DNA from 2 places in the Agrobacterium sp. NPDC090283 genome. Region 1 is predicted to be linked to the other one. Evidence: riboswitches for the same ligand, from Rfam matches in the RefSeq annotation. Region 1 holds a riboswitch; the other holds the start of a gene.
The links. A riboswitch is a leader RNA that binds a small molecule or an ion and turns the genes downstream of it on or off. The one in region 1 is predicted to bind thiamine pyrophosphate.
Positions count from the first base shown of each region.

Region 2: it holds a riboswitch for thiamine pyrophosphate, as region 1 does, so the genes downstream of both, ACIQUH_RS03980 (ABC transporter permease) here and thiB (thiamine ABC transporter substrate binding subunit) in region 1, are expected to answer to the same signal.

Region 1 covers NZ_JBIVYG010000011.1:179,008-183,703, forward strand. Annotated here, with positions in the region: gene thiP (thiamine/thiamine pyrophosphate ABC transporter permease ThiP) at 1-1,473, opposite strand, end outside; gene thiB (thiamine ABC transporter substrate binding subunit) at 1,493-2,506, opposite strand; TPP riboswitch at 2,545-2,655, opposite strand; gene ACIQUH_RS17320 (VOC family protein) at 2,701-3,093, opposite strand; gene ACIQUH_RS17325 (ABC-F family ATP-binding cassette domain-containing protein) at 3,192-4,696, opposite strand, start outside.
Region 2 covers NZ_JBIVYG010000002.1:210,717-215,412, forward strand. Annotated here, with positions in the region: gene ACIQUH_RS03970 (pilus assembly protein TadG-related protein) at 1-1,132, opposite strand, end outside; gene ACIQUH_RS03975 (TadE/TadG family type IV pilus assembly protein) at 1,318-2,640, opposite strand; TPP riboswitch at 2,832-2,934, shown strand; gene ACIQUH_RS03980 (ABC transporter permease) at 3,060-3,845, shown strand; gene ACIQUH_RS03985 (ABC transporter substrate-binding protein) at 3,842-4,696, shown strand, end outside.

The DNA of each region.
Region 1 (4,696 bases):
ATTTTCCGACCCGAACAGGGCAACCGCGCCTAAATCGCCGAGAGACAGAGCCATTGCGAAGGAAAACGCCATGGCCAGCGGCCGCCACAGAACCGGAAGATCGGCGAACCGCAATCGCGTCAGGCCCTGAAGCCCCAGACTGGCGGAAAGCCGGCCAGTGCGCAGAAAATGACTGGTGAAAGCCGGCTCCAGCACCCGCATGGCAAGCGGCAAAGCCATCAGCATATTGATGAGCGCCACGAGGACGGGCGCATAGAAGCTGACATCGCCGAAGACCCGCAATAGCAGGAACCACCCGCTTCCCAACACCACAGGCGGCACCAAAAGCACCAGCGAAGACCCTGCCCCAAGCAGAGCGGAGAGGAAGCGCAGGGGGGGCCCCGCCTTCCGTCTGGAGCTGACCGCCTGGCGCGCGCCGATGATCGCCATGCAGCAGAGCACGACGAGGGCCGCGGAGAGAAGGGCGATTGCAAGACTGGTCGCCGCCGCGCGCAGGAAAATCGGCGCGGACAGAAGACGTGGCAGATCGGCCCTCAAACCCGAGACGGCTATGGCGACAAGCGGCAGGCCGATCAGCAGAATAGCGAAAACGATGGCCGCGCCATCCCAGAGGCGGGCGCCAATGCCCTTGCCATCGAAACGGCGAAAGGAACGACCAAGCGAAGGAATTTCCGCTTCGGGCGACGGCAAAAAAGCGAGAAGGCCGAGCAGGATTGCGGTGAGGGCAATCTGCAGAACCGAAAGCGCAATCGCCCGCTGCGGATCGAAATCGAACCGCAGCGCCTGATAGATCGCCACCTCCAGTGTCGTGGCCGCCGGCCCGCCGCCCAACAGAAGAACGAGCGTGAAGCTTGTGGCGCACAGCATGAAAACAAGCCCGGCAATGCCGGGAACGAGACGCGCGATTGCCGGCCATTCGATAAAACGGAAAATCGAAACCGGCCCCATGCCGAGGCTCGCCGCCATGCGCCAATATTCACCCGGAATACGCTCCAGCCCGGCGAGCATCAGCCGGACCGAAAGTGGCAGATTGAAAAACACATGGGCAATAAGGATGCCGGACAGGCCGTAAATGCTGAAAGGTTCATCCGCTCCGGCAAAAACGAGAGCCGTATTCAAAACACCCTGCCTGCCCCAGATGGCGATGATGCCGAAAGCGCCGACGATGACAGGCAGACCCATCGGCACCGCCATCAGCCTGATGATCCAGATCCTTCCCGGAAATGCGTGTCGCCGGCCAAGCGCCAGCGCCACCGGCAGGCCGAGAACAATGGAAAGAACAGTGGAAAGCGTTGCCTGATAAAGCGTGAAACGCAGGATGCGCAGGGTATAGGCATCCATGATGCCGGCCGCGGAAGCGCCGGCATCAAAGAACAGGAGAGCCGCAACGGCGAGCGCCATGAACAGGAAAACGGCGGCAAAAGCCGCCGTTCCGAAAATGATCGACCGCCGGTAATCACGACGCAGCATCATGCGCGGGTGTGCCTCTTCGTCAATTCATGCTCATGGCGGCAAGCCATTCATCGATCCACGCCTTGCGGTTCTTCGCCACCTCTTCCGGATCCATCAGGAAAGTCTTCTGCGGCACGACGAGTTTGGAAAACGCCTCCGGCAAGGGCTTCGAGGTTGCCGCAACCGGCATCATCCAGTTGTTTTCCGGAATGGCATCCTGAAAACCCGATGTCAGCGTGAAAGCGAGGAATTGCTTTGCCAGTTCCTTATGCGGTGCATTTTTAAGGAGACCGGAAACCTCGATCTGGATGTAATGCCCTTCGGAAAAGGCGGCGGCCTGATAACGCTCCGTCTTTTCCGCAACCATGTGATAGGCGGGCGAGGTGGTGTAGGAAAGCACCATCGGCACCTCCCCCTTGGTGAAGAGGCCATAGGATTCCGACCAGCCCGGCGTAACGGTGAGAATACGCTTCCTGAGCTTTTCCCAGGCTTCCGGCGCCTTGTCGCCATAAACCGATTTCACCCACAGCAGCAGGCCAAGCCCCGGTGTGGAGGTGCGCGGGTCCTGAATGACGATTTTCTGCGAGGGGTCGCCTTCCACGAGGTCTTTCAGGCTCGCCGGCGGGTTTTTCACGGTCTTCGTATCATAGATGACAGCGAAATGGCCGTAATCATAGGGAACGAAAACATCGTCCTTGTAACCGCCCGGCACCTTGGCCGCGGATGCATCGATGCCGCTGACATCGAATAGACCGGTCTGTTTCGCTTCCGCGACGAGATTGGTGTCGAGACCGACGACGACATCCGCCTTGGACCCCGCCCCTTCAAGCTTCAGACGATTGAGCAGCGCCACGCCATCGGCCACGCCGACGAAATTGACCGTGCAATTACAAACCTTCTCGAAGGCCTCCTTCACCTTGGGACCGGGACCCCATTCGGAAACGAAGCTTTCATAGGTGTAGACGGTCAGTTCCTGCCTGTCCTGTGCGACGGCAAGACCGGGCAGAAACAGCGAAGCGGCAACGAGGGAATTCAGGAAAAGACGACGGCGCACGGGTATCTCCTCAAAAATCGATAGGGAAATAGCCGCCTGCGTTAAAGCCGTCTAATCCCTCCGCCGGTATGAACCGGATCAGGTTCTTCGGGTTGGCAAGCCTCTCAGCCTTTTGCGCCCAAGCACAAAAGACACCCCGTTAGATCAAGATGATGGTGTAGTCCCGCCGTCCCTGATTGGCAAGATGGCCGAAGTCAGCCCTGCTCCGTCATATGCACCAGTTCCCAGACATGCCCGTCGGGATCCTGAAAGCTGCCGGCATACATGAAGCCATGGTCCTGAACGGGTTTCCAGCCACTGCCGCCGGAGGCAAGCGCGGTGGCGATCATCCGGTCGATTTCCTCGCGGCTTCCCGCAGAAAGACAGGTCAGAACTTCGGTGGTGCGCGTCGCGTCGGCAATATCGCCGTTGATGAAATCACGGAACCGTCCTTCCTGGAGAAGCATCACGAAGATGTTTTCCTCCACGATCATGCAGAGCGTGCGGTCATCCGAATATTCCGGATTGAAGCTGAAACCGAGAGCCGTGAAGAAACTTCTTGATGTCTCGATATTCTTGACCGGCAGATTGACGAAAATCATGCGCATTTTCACAACTCCTCCAAACGAACGCCGGCATAGAACGGCAATTCCGCTTTTCTGTCAAAGGCCGAAGCAGGACCGGTCAAACGAGAGCCCGATTGCCTTCAGCCCTCCAGTTCCTCGCGCAGCATCTCCAGTTCCAGCCATTCTTCTTCCATGGCTTCCAGCTTGTCGCGCAGCTTCGACATTTCCTGCGCCAGCGTGTTGAAGGCATTCGGGTCCTTGGTGAAAAGCTCAGGGTCGGCCATGCGCTGCTCGCGTTTTGCGATTTCGCTTTGCGCCTTTTCCATCTCCTTAGGCAGATTTTCGAGCGCGAATTTCTGCTTGAAGGAAAGCTTGCCCTTGGCCTTTGAAGGATCCTGTGACGCGGAGACCGAAGGTGCGGCCTTCGCCTTTTCCTGTTTCTCGGCCTTGCGTTTTTCTTCCGCAGCACCCTTGCGCTGCGCCATCATGTCCGAATAACCACCGGCATATTCAATCCATCGTCCATCCGGCTCATCAGGATTGACGGGCGCGATGGTGGAAGTGACGGTGCGGTCGAGAAAATCGCGGTCGTGGCTGACGAGAATGACGGTGCCGGAAAAGCCCGCGACGATTTCCTGCAAAAGATCGAGCGTTTCGATATCGAGATCGTTGGTCGGCTCGTCGAGGATCAGAAGATTGGTCGGCCGCGCCAGAATGCGCGCCAGAATAAGACGCGCGCGCTCGCCGCCGGAAAGGTTGCGGATCGGCGTGCGGGCCTGTTCCGGCTGGAACAGGAAGTCTTTCATATAACCCGTTACATGCTTCAATTCGCCATTGACCAGCAGGTTTTCACCCCGGCCATCGGTCAGATAATGCGCCAGCGTATCGTTGGGATTGAGATCTTCGCGTTTCTGATCGAGCGTCGCGATCTCCAGATTGGTGCCGAGCTTCACCATGCCGCTATCGGGCTCCAGCTGGCCGGTGAGCATCTTCAGAAGCGTGGTTTTGCCAGCGCCATTCGGGCCGACGAAACCGATGCAATCGCCGCGATGGACGCGCAGCGAAAACGGCGCGACGATCACCCGCTCGCCGTAAGCCTTGGTGATGGCCTCGGCCTCGATGACCAGCTTGCCGGATTCGCGCCCTTCGGTGACGGTCGCCTGCACCGTGCCCTGCGGTCCCTTGTGGCCGCGATATTCCGCACGCATCGCCTGAAGCTCGCCGACGCGGCGCATATTGCGCTTGCGCCTTGCGGTCACGCCATAGCGCATCCAGTGTTCTTCGCGCTCGATGGCCTTGCCAAGCTTGTGCTGCTCCAGCTCTTCCTCTTCCAGCACCTTGTCGCGCCATTCCTCGAAATGGGCAAAACCGCGATTGAGACGACGGGACTGGCCGCGATCGAGCCAGACGGTCGAGGTCGAAACCTTCTCCAGAAAACGCCGGTCATGCGAGATCAGCACCAGCGCGCTGCGCGTCTGCTGCAACTCGCTTTCAAGCCATTCGATGGTCGGCAGATCGAGATGGTTGGTCGGTTCGTCCAGCATCAGAATATCGGGTTCCGGCGCCATGACGCGGGCAAGGGCCGCACGTCGCGCCTCACCACCGGAAAGGCTTGCAGGGTGCTCCTGCCCGGTGAGGCCAAGAT
Region 2 (4,696 bases), on a different contig from region 1:
TGTACCAGTCGTTAGTCGGCAGCGGCAGATAGGTGGTGTAGAGCACGGCGATCCGGAAACCCTTTTCCTTGAGCTTCGTGCAATATTTGATATCGATAGGCTCCTGACACCGACCACTGGTCGTTTTTTTGGTGCAGCTGGAAGGCTTGTAGCTATCGCCGACCCCATCTGAAACGAAGAAGATGATCTTCTCCGGGCTTGCAGAACTCGCACCCGTGCCCGAAGAGCCGATCCTGTCGCCGATCTGGGTCAGCGCCCGGTCGAAGTCGGTCTGCTGGTCGTTGTTATAGCCCTGTTTAGGGATCGACATCAGGTCAACTTCACCCGCTTTTTTCTTCGCGGTGGCGAGATCCGATGTCAGGGGAACGACTTCGAGCAGCTTCGTATCTTCCGCCTTCTCCCCGAAGGTATAGACCGCCATACGATATTGATTGCTGCTTTTCCGCGTGGACTTCGCGGTATCCATCAGGCTCGCCGTGGCCTGCGCAACCACATTGATGCGCGTCGTCACTCCGAGTTTTTTTGCCTTGTAATAATAACTGTTCGTATCCACCACCCCGTCTTTGACGATGTGACAGGCGAAAGCGCATTTGTCGCTCGTATTCGCAACCATGGTGGCAACATCGGTCGGCGTGGCGCCAACGCCCATCGAAGGGGTATTATCGAGCAGGACATAGAAGTCGCTGAAGGTCTCCGTCTCGTATTTGGCTGTCGCCCTGCCCGAAACGGTGATGAGGTCCTTTCCAAGGATCTGCGATAGCGTCGTTGCGACCGACGCCTTGAAGTCGACGGAGGATTCGATGGCGTTTCCGCGCTTGATCACCGACACGTTGAGAGACAGGAGCTTGTAGTCGGAATTGGCCCGCTTGTTAGCGTCGAAGAAGGCAGAGGCTTCATCACCGCCAAGCGTAACTTCGCCATCCCCCGACATTTCCTTCGCCTTGTGAACGCTCGCCGACGTATCGGCAACCACCGCAAGCGCTGCAGCATCCGCTGCCATCTGCAGGTCCGATTTGATCGCCATGCCATGCGTCACATCAAGCGCCACGCCGGCGACGCCAATCAGCGGCACCATCAACAACGCACTGAGAATGCCGAAATTCCCTGATTTGTCCTGCCAGATATTCTTCAAATTCGCCCCCCGGAACCCTGCCGGAGACGAGACTTAAGCAAATACTGTTGAAAGGCAGTTTCAAAGGATAACTAATTTTCGATAAATCTAATTTCCTGAATAACTAATATTAAAATCGAAAAATGTTTTCCGTCACGCCAGCGGCAAGCATGGACAGCGCTTTGAACCGCTTTCGGGCACAAGCTTCAACTCGTCAGGCGCGGCGTGCTGATCGCCTTTTTGAACAGCGCCGACATCGCTTCGCTGATACCCTGCGAGGGGCTGACTTCGAAGAACAGGCCCGGGGAGGCGCAGGCTTGCATGCGAGAGCCGATTTCCGTCTCGAATGGCTGTATCCAAAGCCTGTACCAGCCATTACCTGGCAACGGCAGGTAGGTGGTGTAAAGCACGGCGATCCGGAAGCCCTTTTTCTTGAGTTCGGTGCAAAGCCTTGTGTCGATCGGCTCCTGACAACGACCTCCGCCTGTCGTTTTTTTGGTGCAATTGGCCGGCTTGTAGCTGTCACCTACACCATCTGAAACGAAGAATACGATTTTCTCCGGCGTGGCGGAACTGGCACCGCTACCCGAGGCTCCCATCTTGCCTTCTATCTTGGTAAGGGCCCGGTCGAAATTGGTGTGCTGGTCGCGGTTATATCCGTGACTCGGAACCGACATGAGCTCGATTTCGGCAACCTTTTTCTTGGCCGTCTTCAAATCCGACGTGCGCGACACAACTTCGAGCAGATCCCTGTCGGGAAAGGCATCATCCGCGGTCTTCCCGAAAGTGTAAACGGCAATACGATATTGGTCTTTACTCTTGCGCGTGTCCGCTGCCGTATCCATCAAGCTCGCGGTTGCCTTGGCAACCACGTCGATACGCGTGGTGGCGCTAATGCTGTTTTTGGCGTTGGTGTCTTTGTTCTTGATCCTGAAATAGGTGCTGTTCGGATCTGACATACCGTCTTTCGTCAGGTGACAGGCGAAAGCGCAGCCGATCGTCTTCTCCATTATCGCGACATCCGCCGGCGTGGCGCCTACACCCATGGAAGGTGAATTGTCGAGGAGGAGATAAAAATCGGTAAAGGTCTCCGTCTCGTATTTGGCCGTGGCGCTGCCCGCCACCGTGACCAAATCTTTCCCGAGCACCTTGGAAAGTGTCGTATTCACAGCAGCCCTGTAGCTGACCGACGACTCGATGATGGTCCCGCGCTTGATCACCGATACCTCAAGAGACAGAAGCCTGTAGTCTGCGCGCCCCGGCTGATTGCCGTGGAAGAAGGCTTCCGCTTCCTTCTCGCCGACAGTAACAACACCATCGCCGGCCATTCGCTTCGCAGCCTGGGCACTTGCCGAACTATCGGCAACCACCGCCAGAGCCGCGGAATCGGCAGCCATCTGCAGATCATATTTGACGCCAAGGCCGCGCGTTATGTCGAGCGCCACACCGGCCGATCCGATGAGCGGTATCATCAGCAAAGCGCTGAGGATGGCAAAATTTCCAGACTTGTCCCGCCAGATGTTTTTCAAGTTCGTCTCCGAGCTTCTCTGAATGCGGGTCCTACCTAGTCGAACGAGGTTGCGATATAGTTTAATGACATAACTAATTGTCGATAAATTCGATATATCTAATAACTATATTGCGGCAGCTCCATAACAGCGGGCACCGATCGCCGGCTGGCAGAGGCCGTTGACATTTTTAAAACTTGACCTACAAAACAAGCTCTTCCGAGGGGAGCACCTGACGGTGCTGAGATGGCGACGAGCCGGACCCTTGAACCTGATCCGGGTCATGCCGGCGTAGGAACGGAACTGTCGCGCCTTGGAGGCGCTGCCCTTTCTCTTCTCCGCTTCGCCTGATCTCCGTGATTGTCACATCTGGAGACCAATGATGATGCTGAAACCTTCCACCCTTCGCACGCGGTGCGTTTGCGTCTGAGGTCCGGCTCATGCGTGCCACCCATGCGCTGAACGGTGTCGGTCTTCTGCTCCTTGTCTGGCAGGCCGGCACGTGGCTGTTCGCACCGCCCCGCTATATCCTGCCATCGCCCGTCGATGTCGCTGGCGCTTTCCTGCGCCAGCCCGGCTTCCTTTTCGGGCAAGCGCTGGTAACACTCGGAGAAATGGCGCTCGGGCTCGCCACAGGCATCACCGCCGGCATTGTCGTCGCTTTCACGATTGCCGCCATCCCGCGCCTCGGCCGCCTTGTCTGGCCCATGGTTCTGGTGTTGCAGGCTTTTCCGGTCTTCGTGCTGGCCCCCATCCTCGTCCTCTGGTTCGGTTTCGGCATGGCTTCAAAAGTGGTCATGACGGCGATCATCATCTTCTTCCCCGTCGCCTCCTCTTTCACCGACGGCCTCAACCGCACGGATCGCGCCATACTCGACGCCGCCTCGCTGACTGCGGCGAGCCACTGGCAGATCCTCACCCGGCTGCGCGTACCGCTGGCGCTGCCCTCGCTGATTTCGGGCTTGCGGGTGGCAGCACCGCTCGCCCCGCTCGGCGCCGTCATCGGCGAATGGGTGGGCGCATCCGCAGGGCTCGGGTTCGTCATGGTCCAGTCCAATGCCCGCATGCAGACCGACACCATGTTCGCCGCCATGGCCATTCTCGCCGTGATGGCAGTGCTGCTGCGGCTTGTCGTCGACCGGGCGACAGCCAATCTCGCCCCCTGGGCCAAAGAAACAGAACATACCATTCCTTTCAGATATTTACGGAGACTTTCGGTACCATGAAACGAACTCTTCTTTCCCTCGTCGTCGCGGCTGTTAGCGTCCTCGCACCCATGCAGTCACAGGCGGCCGACAAGCTCACCGTCTTGCTCGAATGGTTCGTGAACCCCGATCACGCGCCGATGGTGATCGCCAGGGAACGTGGCCTCTTCGCCGATGCCGGGCTGGAGGTGGAACTGGTTCCGCCCGCAGACCCCTCCGCCGTGCCGCGCCTCGTTTCGGCAAAACAGGCCGATATCGGCGTGCATTACCAGCCCAACCTCTATCTCGATCACGATGCCGGTCTGCCGCTGGTGCGTTTCGGCACACTGGTCGAGACCCCGCTCAACACCGTCACCGTTCTGGCCGACGGACCGATCAAGAGCCTGAAAGACCTGAAGGGCAAGAAGGTCGGTTTTTCCGTCTCCGGTTTCGAGGATGCGATGCTGAAGCGCATGCTGGAAAAGGACGGTCTGACGAAGGATGATGTCGAGCTGATCAACGTCAATTTTTCGCTCTCGCCATCGCTGATCGCCGGCAAGGTGGATGCCACGCTGGGCGGTTTCCGCAATTTCGAACTGACGCAGATGAAGCTCGAGGGACATGAGGGGCGCTCCTTCTTCCCGGAGGAGCACGGCGTGCCGGCCTATGACGAGCTGATCTTCGTCACCCATCGCGATCTCGTAAAGGACAGCCGCCTGCCACGTTTTCTCTCCGCCGTGGAGCAGGCTGCGATCTTCATCACCAACCACCCGCAGGAAGCCTGGCAGCTTTTCATCAAGGCCTATCCGAACCTCGACGATGCGCTGAACAAGCAGGCCTTCTTCGACACGCTGCCGCGTTTCGCCAAGCGCCCGGCGGCGCTCGACCGCACC